2 regions of the Micromonospora sp. NPDC048835 genome follow, and region 1 is predicted to be linked to the other one. Evidence: riboswitches for the same ligand, from Rfam matches in the RefSeq annotation. Region 1 holds a riboswitch; the other holds the start of a gene.
The links. Region 1 has a riboswitch for cobalamin ahead of AB0C15_RS01055 (prenyltransferase/squalene oxidase repeat-containing protein). Riboswitches for the same ligand answer to the same signal wherever they lie in the genome.

Region 1 (7,307 bases):
TGGTGGTCACACACGATGATCATGTTGTTGGTGCCTAGGTAGTTGGCGAGTTTTTCCGGGTCGGGGCTGCGCAGTTCGGGATGGCGACGGTGTAGCCAGCGGTCGTGTCGGATGCGGTCGAGCAGGTGGTCTTCCCGGATGTAGAGGATCGTCGGTTGGGCGGAGGTCCTGGTGCGGGTGCTCGTGTGTCCGTGGCGGCAGCGGTAGCCGGGTCGGCTGTGTATCCAGTGGGAGTCCATGATTCGGCCGCACACGCCGCAGCAGATCACTGCGGCCAACACGTAGCGGCGGGGGATGCCGTCGGCGGGAGTCGGTGCGGTGTGGCTGCCCTACGACTACGGCGCACTCGAACCCGCCATGTCCGGCGAGATCTTGGAGCTGCACCACGACAAGCACCACGCCGCGTACGTCAAGGGCGCCAACGACGGGCTCGACCGGCTCGCCGAGGCCCGTGACAAGGGCGACTACGCGACGCTGGTCGGGTTGGAGAAGACCTGTGCGTTCAACCTGTCCGGGCACGTGCTGCACTCGATCTTCTGGAACAACCTGTCCCCGGACGGCGGCGACCGTCCCGACGGCGAGTTGGCGGCGGCGATCGACGAGCACTTCGGCTCGTTCGACGGGTTCGCCGGTCAGTTGTCGGCGGCGACGAAGGGTGTGCAGGGCTCGGGCTGGGGGGGTTCTGGCCTGGGAACCACTGAGCCGGCGGCTGATCGTGGAGCAGGTCTACGACCACCACGGCAACGTAGGGCAGTGAGCGGGTACACCCCCGAGGCGGCCGAGATCGTCCAGCGCGCCGCCGGGGTCATCGCCGCGAAACACCGCGGTGACCCCGCCGGCGCCGAGGAGTTGATGTCGGCGTTCAGCTCCGGGCAGGCCCGTACCCTCGGCTTCTACCTGCTGGCCGATCTCGCGCTGGGCCTGGTCAAGGCGCAGAGCGGTCAGTCCATGGACGACCTGGTCCGGGAACTGTCCCTGCTCCTGGCCGAGACCGCCCAGTCCCCGCCGGCATGATGGTCCGCTGGGTTCCGCCCACGAGCGGAACCCAGCGGGCAGCCGCAACGCCCACCGCCCACCCGAAGGGGCCCGATGCGCCGGAAGATCGAACACCGTGTCGTGACGATGGACGGGCAGTCGATGATCGCGCTGACAGTGGCCGACTTCGAGCGGCTCGACGCCGCCCGTCGGCAACTCGGTGCCAGTGAGGCCCAGGCGCACCAGCTTCGCCAGCAGTTGAAGGACACCCGACGTCGAGTGGCCCGCCTGGAGGGACTGCTCGCCGCGCCCGTACGTCCCGGGCTACCGGGCGCAGACGCATGCCATCGCTGTCCTCACCCCAGTGACGACTTGGATAGCTGATCAACCCGTCCGGTCTTCCACCTCGTCACCCTTGGCTGAGCGGCGGCGGGCGGATCAGCCGGACGGATGGTCAGCGGCGGCCCGGCCGCCGCTGACCATCGCGCTACCCGGCGGTCAGGCGCCGTAGCGCAGGTAGATCGTGTCGCCGACGGTCACTGTCGTGCCGCGGGTCGCGGTGGCCGGGGTGCCGCCGTCGCGGGACACCTTCCAGGTCGAGGAGCCGCTGTTGGCCAGGCCGTTGATCGAGGTGATGGTGCCGGTGCCACTGGTGGGAAGAAGAGAGGTGACGCAGCCGCTCGGGGTGGCCGAGCCGACGGCGGCGTCCAGCACCGCGCCGAGGGTGGTGGTGGCGGCGGTCGGCGTCAGCGTGACCGCGCACGGCTTGATGCTGCCGCTGCCGTTGTCGACGATCACGGCGAGTCGGGTGGCGGCGCCCGTGGTGAATCCGCTTGCCGCGACCCAGGTGGGCGCGCCGGAGGTGACCGGGGTCGGGGGAGCGGCGGTGTAGCCGGCGCCGGCGAGCGCGCGTACCGCGTCGATGGAGGCGTACGCCGACGGGGTGGTGTTTGTGGGCAGGTACTTGAACCCGCCGCCGCTCAGCTGCTGCGCGCGCAGGAAGTCGATCGGGGTCTTGCCGGCGGTGGTGGTGAAGTCGGTGCCCTGGCTCGGGATGCCGCAGGCGTTCAGGCCGGAGACCGCCCAGGCGGTGGAGTCGGTGTTGACGCCGAACATCGAGCTGAACGCGCCGGATGCGTTGACCAGCTTGCTCTTGAGGAAGTTCTTCGCCTGAACGACGTCGGTGTCGGTGTTCGGGACCCCGGCGGCGCAGAGCGCGGCCATGGCCGCGCCGGTCATGTCGATGTCGCTGGCGGCGGCGAGTTGGGTGGGGTTGCCCTCGGCCTGGGTGAAGGTCCAGCCGCCGTCGTTGTGCTGGTTGTTGCGGATCCGGGTGATCGACAGGTTGAGCAGGGCCTGCGGTACGCGGGCGGCGCCGGACTGGGTCTTCGCACCGGCCAGGGCGAGAGTGCCGAAGACGGTGCCGTTGAAGTTGGCCGGCGGGCCGTAGTAACCGGCCGAGCCGGTCTGCCAGTAGGCGATGGTGTCGGCGATCAGGTTACGGGTGGAGGAGACCCGGGCGGGGTCGATGCCGGCGGCGTAGGCGTTCAGCACCCCACGCTCGTAGTCGGTGACCACCGGCGTGCTGCTCGGCCAGGACGCGGCCGAGAGCTGGTTGCGGTAGACGGTGCGGGCGTTCTTGGTCGTGTCGCCAGAGGGGTAGACGTCCACCGCCGCGACGCCGGCGGGTGCGAACGCGCTGAACGCCCACTCGTTCGACAGTCCGCCGCTGGCGTAGCTGCCGTCGGCGGCCTGCAGTGTGCGCAGGTAGGCGACACCGTTGGTCTTGGCGGTGGCGATCTGCGCCGCGGTCGAGGTCGCGGCGGCGGGCGCTGCACCGGTCGCGACAGCGACGACGGTGGCGATCAGCGCGGTGGCGGGAGCTGTCGCGATTCGTCTCCGGTGGCTGCCGGAGGAGAGGCGTGAGGACATCGGGTCTCCTTGGGGGTACGGGCACGACTGCCTCGACCCGGAGCCCGGGAGGGGCCGGCGGGAGCGGGGCGGGCCGGCCGCAGGACGCGTGGGACGGATACCGCAGGTGCTGCGTCACCACGTGGGTAGTCGGGCTCGGGACGGCGGACCGTCCTCACCGTTGCGCGTCAGCCCCGGATTCCCACCGGGTTCCCCCACGCGATGACGCGGTCACGTTATGGGAGGAAGCCCCTACCGCGCGCTGTTAGGTACATGACACGGTCTTGCGTTGACGAGGTGGTCGCGGGTGTGGTCCGATGGCCGCGATCCAGCAGTCAGGGGAAGCCGGTCAAAGTCCGGCGCTGGCCCGCAGCCGTAGGTCCCATTCTCGGGACGAGTCGGATTACCTGGCTGGATAGAGCACCGCAGCGCCGTCGAGGTACACGGCGCGGAGCCAGATTTCCGGGGCTTGTCCTCGGGGTCCGCGTCCGCGCCTGCGCCGCTAGCCCCCGAGAGAGTCGCCATGTCCCCCCTGGTCAGTCGAACGTCGCGCGTTCCTGCGGCATGGTTGGCGGCCGTCGCCGCAGCGGTGCTCGGCGCGGTGGCGCTGGTGGTGCCGACCCGCGCCGCGCTCGCCGATCCGCTGGAGTCCTGCACCCCGACCCAGGGCGCGATCGTCGCCGTCGACTTCGCCGCCTGGGGCGGACCGGTGTTACGTGGCTGCGACGCCACCCCGACCACCGGCCTGGACCTGCTGCACGAGGCGGGCTTCACCACCACCGGCACCGCCCACGACGGCCCTGGCTTCATCTGCCGGATCGGATCGCCCGACTTCGCGTCCGGTGCCGAACACCCGACACCGGCCGACGAGGCGTGCCAGTTGACGCCACCGGCGTCGGCCTACTGGTCCTACTGGATCGCACCGGCCGGGCAGGACCACTGGACCTACAGTCCACTCGGCGCGATGGCGCAGCGGCCGGGCCCGGGTGAGGTCGAGGCGTGGGTCTTCGGCGGCACCGACATCGGCGGCACCACCGGGGCACCGAGCTTCACCCCCGCGTCAGTGCGCGCGAGCGGCCCGACTCCGACCGCCACCCCGACTCCGACGGCGACCCCGACCTCGACGCCCGTGCCGACGCGACCGACGGAAGCGCAGGTCAAGGCGGTGGCGAGTTACCTGGTGGGGCAGCTCGCCGACGGCGACCACGTCGACAACGGTTTCGTCGACTACTACCGGACCATCGCCGTCGCCACCGCCCTGGCCGGCACCGGTGGGCAGGACCAGACGCTCACCAAGATCGTCGACTATCTGCGGGCGCACGTCGATGGCGCCATCTTCCCGAACGGTGGCACCGCCCCACCCCGAATCGCCAACGTCGCCAGCCTCGCGCTCCTGCTGACCAGCACCAGCGGCGATCCGCGCGCGTTCGGCGACCGGGACCTGATCGCCACGCTCACCGACCGGGTCTGCACCGCGACCGACGCCGACGCCGGCTGCGCCGCCGCCGGTGACTTCGCCGGATCGAGCGATCCGCTGACCCACGCGACCGCCCTGCTCGCGCTCAAGCGCGCCGGCGTCACCCCGCCGGCCTCCACCGTCACCCGCCTGACCGAGCAGCAGTGCACGATCGGAGCCTTCGCCGGTGTCTGGCGCAGCCCCACCGAAGCCTGCGACCCCGACCTCGCAGCCACCACCCTCGCCGTCCTGGCGCTGCACACGCTCGGCGCGCACGACGCGGCGCTCAGTTCGGCCAAGGCGTTCCTGGCCACGGCGCAGGAGCCCGACGGCGGTTACCAGCCGTACACCGGGGCGGGACTGACCGACACCTACTCGACCGGGCACGCCGCGCAGGCCCTCGTCGTGCTGGGCGACGGCGACCGGGCGGCGGCAGCCACCGGCCTGCTGGTCAGCCGGATCGTCCCCGGCGGTGGGCTCAGCCCCGACCCGAGCAACCCGGACGCTGACCTGCCCGCCACCGCCGCTGCGGCGCTCGCGCTGGCCGGCAAGAACCTCGCCGACCTGGGTGAGACGCCGCCACCGGCCGGACCGCGACCCGATCTGGTCAAGGGGGTGTCCTACCTCGTCGCGCCGACGAACCTGATCGACGGCAGGTACTACGAGTCGTTCCCCGGCTTCCCCGACTTCGGGTTGAGCATCGACGGTGCCTACGCCCTGGCCGCCACCGGCGGGGACGACGCCAAGCTGCGGGCGATCGTGGAGTTCCTGCGCGGCGGCGGCGCGGTCGGCGACAACGGCTTCACCGTCGACATGTGGCTGGGCGTCGGCACCGACTACGCCGTCGGCGGCGCGATCGGCAAGATGGCCCTACTGGCCCAGGTCACCGGCTACGACCCCCGCTCCTTCGGTGGACACGACCTGATCGCCGCCCTGAGCGACGTGACCTGCACCAAGACCGACGCGCTCACCGGCTGCGCCGGGGCCGGCAACTACCGGTACGCCACCTCGGTGTTCGGGCAGTCGCTCGGCATCATCGCGCAGCACCGCGCCGGCCAGGGCGAGGCCGCCACCAAGCCGGTCGAGTTCCTCAAGGGACTGCAACGCGCCGACGGGTCCTTCCCCAGCCTCATCCCGGCGGCGGATGCCGACAGGGACGTCGACAGCACGGCGATGGCCGCGATGGCCCTCGCCCTGGCAACCGAGGACCCGTCGGCGGCCGGCGCGGTCGACAAGGCGCTGGCCTGGATCGCCTCGACCCAGAAGGGGCACGGCGGGTTCCCGGGCGCGGCCGGTGACTCCACCAACTCCACAGCGCTCGCGATCCAGGGCCTCACCCTGCGCGGCACCACCTACGCGGGTCAAATCAACAAGGCCCTGGCCTTCCTCGCCAGTCAGCAGAACGACGACGGCGGTTTCAGCGTCGCCGCCGACGGGCAGGCCGGCTCTGACGTGCGCGCGTCCACACAGGTCGTGGGCGGTGCCACCGGCACCTCGTTCGCCACGCTGACCCGCGACGTGCACGGGCTGCCGGGCACGGATCCGACCCCGTTGCCAACCCCGACCCCGTCTGCGACGCCGTCGTCGTCAGCGAGCCCGTCGTCGTCAGCGAGCCCGTCGACAAGCGTGGTCCCGTCGTCGCCGGCCGCCGGAGGGCAGCCGTCGGGCCACCTGCCCCGCACCGGCGCGTCCATCCTGACCATCGCCCTCCTGGCGCTCGTGCTCGTCGTCGCCGGCATCCTGCTGCGGATCTCCGCACGACGGCGCGCGGTGACCGGCGACGGTGGTGTCTCGTGAGGGCCCGCAGGTGGCTGCGGTCGGCCGCGGCCCTATCGATCGTCGCCATGGTGGCGGGGACACCCGTGACCGCGGTGGCCGCGCCGCTGCCGATCGGGCAGTGCACCACATCGTCCGGGGTAGTCCTCGCCGTCGACTTCAGCAAGTGGGGCGGGCCACTCCTGCGCTCCTGCGGCACCACCCCGACCACCGGTTACCAACTACTCAACCAGGGTGGTTGGCGTACCACCGGGACGCAGCACGACGGGCCGGCGTTCATCTGCCGGATCGGCTACGCCGGCCACCAGGGCGGCACCCAGTACCCCACTTCCGCCGACGAGAGGTGCGCTCTCACCCCACCAGCCAGCGCCTACTGGTCGTACTGGCACGCCGACCCGGGGCAGAACACCTGGGTCTACAGCCAACTCGGCGCGATGAGCTACAAACCCAAGCCCGGCAGCGTCGACCTGTGGATCTTCGGAGCGACCGACATCGGCGGCACCCAGGGCCGGCCCACCTTCAGCCCGGACAGCGTCCGAGCCCGCAACAACACGCCGATCGGCACCCCCACCACCGCTCCACCCCCGGCCGCGCCACCCACGGCCCCGCCCGGCGCCGGCAACCCGCCCGCTGCCGGCAACCCGCCGGCACCGGGTAACCCCGGAGTCGGCAACCCCCCACCCGGCCTCCCCCCGACGGGAGCGCCGACATCCGTCCCGATCGGCGGTACGCCGACGCCTCCGACCAGCCCGACGCCTTCAGCAGTGGGAGTGTCGCCCAGGCCGTCGAGCGCGACCCCCGACGGACCCCGGATCCTAAACGCGGCGCCCACCGCGACGGCTGCCCGTCAGGACACCGGCTCGGCGCTGCCGGCACTGATCACCGTCGGCCTGCTCGCCGTCCTCGCCCTGGTCGGCGGTGTCGTCGGCTGGCGGCGACGCCGCACCTGACCCGATGCCCCCGATCCGCACCAATCTCCCGCACCGCCTCGCGGTAGCCCGGCTGCCTCGCCCCCTGCACCCGGTGGCCTGGTGGCTGTGGGCGCTCGCCCTCGCGACCGCCGCGAGCCGCACCAGCAACCCATTGCTGCTGCTGCTCATCTTCGCGGTGCTCGGGTTCGTCGTCACCGTCCGCCGCACCGACGCACCCTGGGCGCGGGCGTTCCGCTACTACCTCTACCTGGCCCTGA
Region 2 (7,307 bases), on a different contig from region 1:
CCCCGGATCGGCCGCCGCCTAGAAGTCGTCGTCGAAGGCCACGGTGCCGCTCACCCCCACCTGGTACGCCGACACCCGCCGCTCGAAGAAGTTGGACAGCTCCTGCACGTCCTGCAACTCCATGAAGGCGAACGGGTTGCTCGACCCGTAGTGCGGGGCGATGCCGAGCTGGGCGAGGCGGCGGTCGGCGACGTGCTGGAGGTACTCCCGCATGTCGGTAAGCGTCAGGCCGGGCACACCGTGGCCCAACAGGTCCTCGGCGAACTGCACCTCGCACTCGACGGCCTCGGTGAGCATCTGGCGCACCTGGTCGGCGAGGTCGTCGTCGAACAGGTCCGGCTCCTCGGAGCGGACGGTGTCGACGACGTCGAACGCGAACGCCATGTGCATGGACTCGTCGCGGAACACCCAGTTGGTGCCGGAGGCGAGGCCGTGCAGCAGGCCGCGGGAGCGCAGGAAGTAGACGTACGCGAACGCACCGTAGAAGAACAGACCCTCGATGCAGGCGGCGAAGCAGATCAGGTTGAGCAGGAACGTCCGCCGGTCCTCGCGGGACCTCAGTTCCCGGAGTTCACCGAGCGAGTCGATCCAGCGGAAGCAGAACTCGGCCTTGCGACGGATCGACGGGATGTTCTCGATCGCCGCGAACGCCGCGAAACGCTCGGTCTCGTCGGGCACGTACGTGTCGAGCAGGTTGAGATAGAACTGGACGTGCACGGCCTCCTCGAACAGCTGCCGGGACAGGTAGAGGCGACCCTCGGGGCTGTTGACGTGCTGATAGAGGTTGAGCACCAGGTTGTTGGCGACGATGGTGTCGCCGGTGGCGAAGAACGCCACCAGGCGGCTGACCAGGTGCCGTTCGGCCGGCGACAGCTTGTCCAGGTCGGTGAGGTCGGCGTGCAGGTCGACCTCCTCGACGGTCCAGGTGTTGCGGATCGCGTCGCGGAACCTGTCGAAGAAGTGCGGGTAGCGCATCGGGCGGAGGGTGAGGTCCATCCCGGGGTCGAGCAGCATGTGCGTGGTCCTCGTGTCGGTGGTATTGGCGGCGGGGGTCACTGGCACGCCTCGCACGACTCGGGGTTCTCCAGCGAGCAGGCGAGCGCCTCCGCGTCGAGGGCGACGGACGCGAGGGCAACTGGCGCGGCGGGTGCCACGGCGCTGACGGTGGCCTGCTGGATCCGGGTGGCGGGGCGTGAGCGCAGGTAGTAGGTGGTCTTCAGCCCGGCCTTCCAGGCGTACAGGTACATCGAGGAGAGCTTGCCGATCGTCGGTGCGGCCAGGAACAGGTTCAGCGACTGGGACTGGTCGATGAACGGGGCACGGGCGGCGGCCAGGTCGATCAGCGCCCGCTGCGGCAGCTCCCACGCGGTGCGGAACAGCTCCCGTACGCCGGCCGGCAGTTCGGCGATGTCCTGCACCGACCCCTCGGCCCGCTTGATCGCCGACCGGATCCGGTCGGTCCACAGCCCCCGGGCCTTCAGCTCGCGTACCAACGCGGTGTTGACCTGGAGGAACTCCCCGGACAGCGTCTCGCGCTTGAACAGGTTCGACACCTGCGGCTCGATGCACTCGTAGCACCCGGCGATCGAGGCGATGGTCGCCGTCGGCGCGACCGCCACCAGCAGCGAGTTACGCAGGCCGTGCGCCGCGACCTCTTCCCGCAGGGCCGCCCAGCGTGCCGTCTGCGTACCCTGGACACCCCACAGGTCGGGCTGGAGCTGGCCCCGCGCGGCCCGGGTCTGCGGGTACGCCGGGTGCGCGCCGAACTCGCGCGCCAGGTCGGCGGAGGTCTCCAGCGCGGTCAGGTACAGCTCCTCGCTGATCCGGGTGGACAGTTCCCGGGCGGCCGGCGAGTCGAAGGGCAGCCGCAGGGCGAAGAAGACGTCCTGCAACCCCATCAGCCCGAGCCCGACGGGCCGCCAGCGGGGGTTGCTCGCCGCCGCCTGCGCGGTCGGGTAGTAGTTGATGTCGATGACCCGGTCCAGGAAGGTCACCGCGGTGCGGACCGTGGCGCGCAGCCGCTCCCAGTCGATGCCGCCGTCGGCGAGATGGGCGGCGAGGTTCACCGAGCCGAGGTTGCACACGGCGGTCTCGGCGTCGTTCGACACCTCGACGATCTCGGTGCAGAGATTCGACAGGTGTACCACGTTGCCCGGCTCGGCGGTCTGGTTGCACAGCCGGTTCGACGCGTCCTTGAAGGTCATCCACCCGTTGCCGGTCTGGGCGAGGGTCCGCATCATCTTCCCGTACAGCTCCCGCGCCGGGACCTGCCGCACGTAGCGGCCCTGCGCCTCGGCCTCCCGGTACGCGGCGTCGAACCGCTCCCCCCACAGGTCGGGCAGCTCGGGCACCTCGCTCGGGTCGAACAGCGACCACATCTCGTCGGCCTCGACCCGGCGCATGAACTCGTCCGGGATCCAGTTGGCCAGGTTGAGGTTGTGGGTGCGCCGGGCGTCCTCGCCGGTGTTGTCGCGCAGGTGCAGGAACTCCTCGATGTCCGGGTGCCACGGCTCGAGGTAGACGCAGGCCGCGCCCTTGCGCCGGCCGCCCTGGTTGACGGCGGCGACGCTCGCGTCGAGCGTGCGCAGCCACGGCACGATCCCGTTGGACTGCCCGTTCGTGCCCCGGATCAGCGCTCCCCGGGAGCGGACCCGGGAGTACGCGATGCCGATGCCACCGGCGAACTTGGACAGGTTGGCGACCTGGGCGTACCGGGCGTAGATCGAGTCCAACTCGTCGAGCGGGGAGTCGACCAGATAGCAGGAGGACATCTGGGTGTGTCGGGTGCCGGAGTTGAACAACGTCGGTGAGCTGGGCAGGTAGGCCAGGCTGGACATCAGCCGGTAGAAGCCGACCGCCTCGTCCGCCGTCCGGGACAGGCCACAGGCCACCCGCAGCAGCCAGTACTGCGGGGTCTCCAGCACCAGTCGGCTGGTGGGGTGGCGCAGCAGGTAGCGGTCGTACACCGTGCGCAGGCCGAAGTACTCGAACCGGCGGTCAGCGTCCGGGTCGACGGCGTGGTCCAGGGTCGTGGCGTGCGCGGCGACGAACGCGGCGGTGTCGTCGCCGATCAGACCCTCGGTGTGCCCGGCGCGGATCGCCGCGCTGAACGAGGTGATGCCCTGTCGACGCACCTCCTTGTCGACGTACCCGGCGAGCAGCCGCGCCGCGAGGCGCGAGTACTGCGGTTCCTCACCGATCATCTCGGCCGCCGTCTGGATGGACAGCCGGTCCAGTTCCGCGGTGGTCGCGCCGTCGTAGAGGCCGCTGATGGTTCGGGTGGCCACCCGCATCGGGTCGACGTCGGTCAGGTCGTCGGCCCACCGCTCGACCGCTCGGACGATCTTGTTCACGTCCACGGGTTCGGTGCCGCCGTCGCGCTTGCGGACCTGCATCGGCGTTCGCCGCAGGGTCGCGTCGCCGCTGGCCGGGACTACCTCGGTGACTGTCACCACTCGCTCCTCGGAGTTCGAGACCTGGTGGCCCGGACGCGAGGAGACAGACACCGACGGACGCCACGCCGCTGCGGGCGTGGGTCAGGTGGCGTCGGCCGTCCCACGCGGCCTCGGACCGCCGCCCACCCGGGTGCGGGTACGCGGCGCGCTGGCAGGTCTTCGGACTCGCGGGCACGACCGGGCTCGCCGGTCTCCTACTGGCCGTCGCTTCCCAGGCCGAACGTGGCCCAGTGCTGATGACGGCTGTCGTTCCCACTCACCGCTGCGGGACAGTCCCGGATTTCCACCGGGTTCCCTGTTGCCTCGACCGCACCGGATGAGCGGCCGAACCAGCTGCGCTCGACACCATATATAGGGACGCAGCCGTTGTCACACCCCACATGTCGGTCTCGGGCGTGTCGGGAGCGTTGCGGTGACCACCGTCACCAACCCCGGGACGCACACTGCGGCCGACCGACGCCGGGAAGCGGCGACGAGGCGGCGTCTTCGGGTGTCGACAGTCGACAAACATCATATGTCTGCGCCCCTGGAGTGATCGACAACGTTGACGTTCTGGACCGGCCCTCCGTATACTCCCAGTGATCATCTGATCTTTAGCCTAGCCGGGCGAGGAGCGCATGCCGCAGATCACCGCCGTCACCGTCGAAGACGTCCGCTTCCCCACCTCCCTGACCGCTGACGGGTCAGACGCCATGAACAAGGACGGCGACTACTCGGCGGCCTACGTCGTCCTGCACACCGACGGCGTCGACGGCGTGGGCGCGCCACTCGCGGGGCACGGCCTCACCTTCACCATCGGTCGAGGCAACGACATCGTCGCGGCGGCAGCCGTCCACCAGGCCCAACTTCTCGTGGGCATGGACGTGGCGACGATGGCCGCCGACATGGGCGCGGTCTACCGCCTGCTCACCTCCGACTCGCAACTGCGCTGGCTCGGCCCGGAGAAGGGTGTCGTCCACCTGTCCCTCGCCGCCGTGTTGAACGCGTCGTGGGACCTGGTCGCCCGGGTCGCCGACAAGCCGCTGTGGCGACTGCTCGTCGACATGTCCCCCGAGCAACTCGTCGACATCGCGGACCTGCGCTACCTGTCCGACGCGCTGACCCGGGACGAGGCACTGGCCATCCTGCGGGCCAAGGAGGGCACGAAGGCCGCCCGCCTCGCCGAGCTGGACCGGACCGGCTACCCCGCCTACACCACCTCGGCGGGTTGGCTCGGCTACGGTGACGACAAGCTACGCCGGCTGTGCCAGGAGGCGGTGGACACCGGCTACGGCTACGTCAAGCTCAAGGTGGGTGCCAACCTCGACGACGACATCCGCCGGTGCGCGATCGCACGGGAGATCCTCGGGCCGGATCGCAACCTGATGATCGACGCCAACCAGGTGTGGGACGTCGGCCAGGCCATCGAGTGGGTCACCGCCCTCGCCGAGTTCAAGCCACTGTGGATCGAGGAGCCGACCAGCCCCGACGACATCCTCGGCCACGCCGCCGTCCGCCGAGCCGTCGCTCCGATCGGTGTCGCCACCGGCGAGCACTGCCACAACCGGGTGATGTTCAAGCAACTGTTCCAGGCCGAGGCCATCGACTTCTGCCAACTGGACACCGGCCGGCTGGCGAGCATCAACGAGATCGTCGCCGTGTTGCTGCTCGCCGCGAAGTTCGACGTGCCGGTCTGCCCACACGCGGGTGGCGTCGGGCTGTGCGAGATGGTCCAACACGTGTCGGTGCTCGACTACGTCGCGATCTCGGGGGACCTCACCAACCGGGTCACCGAGTTCGTCGACCACCTGCACGAGCACTTCACCGACCCCTGCATCATCCGCGACACCGGCTCGGGCAGCGGATACGTCCTGCCCAGCGAGCCGGGCTACTCCACCCGGATGCGCCAGGAGTCGGTCGCGCTCTACCGGTTTCCCGACGGCCACTACTGGGCGGCGACCGAGCCGACTACCGTGTCATCTCCGGAGCCGTACGTGATCGCGGGTGGAGAGGCCACCCTCGCCGGCCGCTAGGGGAGTCATGTCTCGCACTGACGAAGTGGTCAACGGCATCAAGCGGATGATCCTCGAAGGGCAGTTCCGACCCGGAGACCGGCTGCCCATCGAGAAGGACCTCGCCGAGTCGCTCGGCGTCTCACGGGGCTCGCTGCGCGAGGGGATGTCGGCCCTGTCGATCCTCGGCATCGTCAACATCCGTCAGGGCGACGGCACCTACGTCACCAACCTCGACGCGCCACAACTGCTGGCCCCGATGGGTTTCGTGGTGGACTTCCAGGGTCAGGGCGACCCCCGGCACATCCACACCGTCCGGCGGTTGCTGGAGTGCGAGGCCGCCTGCCTGGCGGCGACCAGGATCACCGACGAAGCCCTGGCCCAGGCGGGTGACCTGCTCGACGAGGCGGCCCGGTTGATCGGCCAGTCACCGCCGGACCATGAGCGGATCATGGAAATCGACATCGCCTTTCACCGGATCATCGCGGTGCACGCCGAGAATCCGGTGCTGGTCGGCCTGATCGAAGCCTTCGCCGGGCGCACGATCCGCGGGCGGCTCTGGCGGAGCCTGCACGAGGAGGGCGCGGACCTGCGCACCCATGACGAACACGTGGCGATCCTGAAGGCCCTCGTGGCACGCGACCCGGAGCGGGCCCGCACCCGGATGGCCAACCACCTGATCGGGGTGGAGGAGTCGTTGCAGGGGTTACCCGACGACGGTGACACGGCTGTCGAGGCGGCTCGCCCCTGACCGCCGATCCTCAGGGCTGCACCTCGAGCAGCCCCTCGTCGTACAACGCCACCCAGAGCTGGTCCGGGACGTCGACGTCGGACCGGCGCAGGGTCTCGGTCACCTGGGCGCCGTCGCGCATGCCGACGACCGTCGAGACGACGGCCGGGTGCCGGCGGACGAACGCCAACGCGGCCTGGGGCAGCGTGACGCCGTACGTCTGACACACCCGTGCGATCCGACGAGCCTGGTCGATCACCTCGGCCGGCGCCTGCCGGTAGTCGTAGACGGCGTCGGTCGACGGCATGTCCCGGGCCAGCAGCCCGGAGTTGTAGACCCCGGCGACCACCACACCGACGCGACGGGCCTGCGCGAGGGGCAGCAGGTCGGTCAACGCGCCCTGCTCCAGCAGGGTGTACCGGCCGGCGCACATCACCACGTCCACGTCGGTCTCCGCCACGAAGCGGGCCAGCATGGCGGACTGGTTCATCCCCGCACCGACGGCGCCGATCACGCCCTGCTCCCGCAACTCCACCAATGCCGGGATCGCCTCGCTGGCGGCCTGTTCCCAGTACTGGTCCGGGTCATGCAGGTACACCACGTCGATCCGGTCCAGGCCGGTACGCCGAAGGCTCGCCTCCAACGACCGGCGTACGCCGTCGCGGCTGAAGTCCCAGACCCGGCGGTGGTCGGCGGGAACGTCGAACCCCTCCGGGTCCCGCAGGTGTGCCATCTCCGGCGACGGCACGAGCAGCCGGCCGACCTTCGTCGACACCACGTACTCGTCGCGTGGGCGAGAGCGTAGGGCCGCTCCCAGCCGCCGTTCGGACAGGCCCAGGCCGTAGTGCGGTGCGGTGTCGAAGTATCGGATGCCGCCGGCCCAGGCGGTGTCGACGGCGGCGGCGAACTGCTCGTCGGAGGTCGCCCGGTAGAGATTGCCGCCCTGGGAGGCGCCGAAGCCCAGTGGGCTCAGCCGCAGCGGCGGGCCTGCGCCGCCGCGGCTCGCCGGCTGCGCGGAGCCGTGGGCGCCTCCCTGGACGGCCGCCGTCACCGCTCGTCCCGACCCGCGCTGGTGCTGCCGGTCATCGCGGCGACCAGATCGTCGGTGGTGGCCTCGTCGGCGCGGAGTTG

Region 2: another riboswitch for cobalamin. It lies ahead of AB0C15_RS20190 (ribonucleoside-diphosphate reductase subunit alpha); the one in region 1 lies ahead of AB0C15_RS01055 (prenyltransferase/squalene oxidase repeat-containing protein).

Annotation. Positions count from the first base shown of each region.
Region 1 covers NZ_JBEZGM010000001.1:260,288-267,594, forward strand. The annotation lists gene AB0C15_RS01035 (hypothetical protein) at 1-239, opposite strand, end outside; gene AB0C15_RS01040 (superoxide dismutase) at 295-1,014, shown strand; gene AB0C15_RS01045 (hypothetical protein) at 1,090-1,359, shown strand; gene AB0C15_RS01050 (hypothetical protein) at 1,474-2,907, opposite strand; cobalamin riboswitch at 3,010-3,132, opposite strand; cobalamin riboswitch at 3,185-3,316, shown strand; gene AB0C15_RS01055 (prenyltransferase/squalene oxidase repeat-containing protein) at 3,410-6,139, shown strand; gene AB0C15_RS01060 (LPXTG cell wall anchor domain-containing protein) at 6,190-7,068, shown strand; gene AB0C15_RS01065 (CbiQ family ECF transporter T component) at 7,073-7,307, shown strand, end outside.
Region 2 covers NZ_JBEZGM010000016.1:45,050-52,356, forward strand. The annotation lists gene AB0C15_RS20180 (MerR family transcriptional regulator) at 1-22, shown strand, start outside; gene AB0C15_RS20185 (ribonucleotide-diphosphate reductase subunit beta) at 19-1,014, opposite strand; gene AB0C15_RS20190 (ribonucleoside-diphosphate reductase subunit alpha) at 1,053-3,395, opposite strand; cobalamin riboswitch at 3,588-3,804, opposite strand; gene AB0C15_RS20195 (enolase C-terminal domain-like protein) at 4,073-5,467, shown strand; gene AB0C15_RS20200 (FadR/GntR family transcriptional regulator) at 5,475-6,197, shown strand; gene AB0C15_RS20205 (aldo/keto reductase) at 6,208-7,227, opposite strand; gene AB0C15_RS20210 (ATP-binding cassette domain-containing protein) at 7,224-7,307, opposite strand, start outside.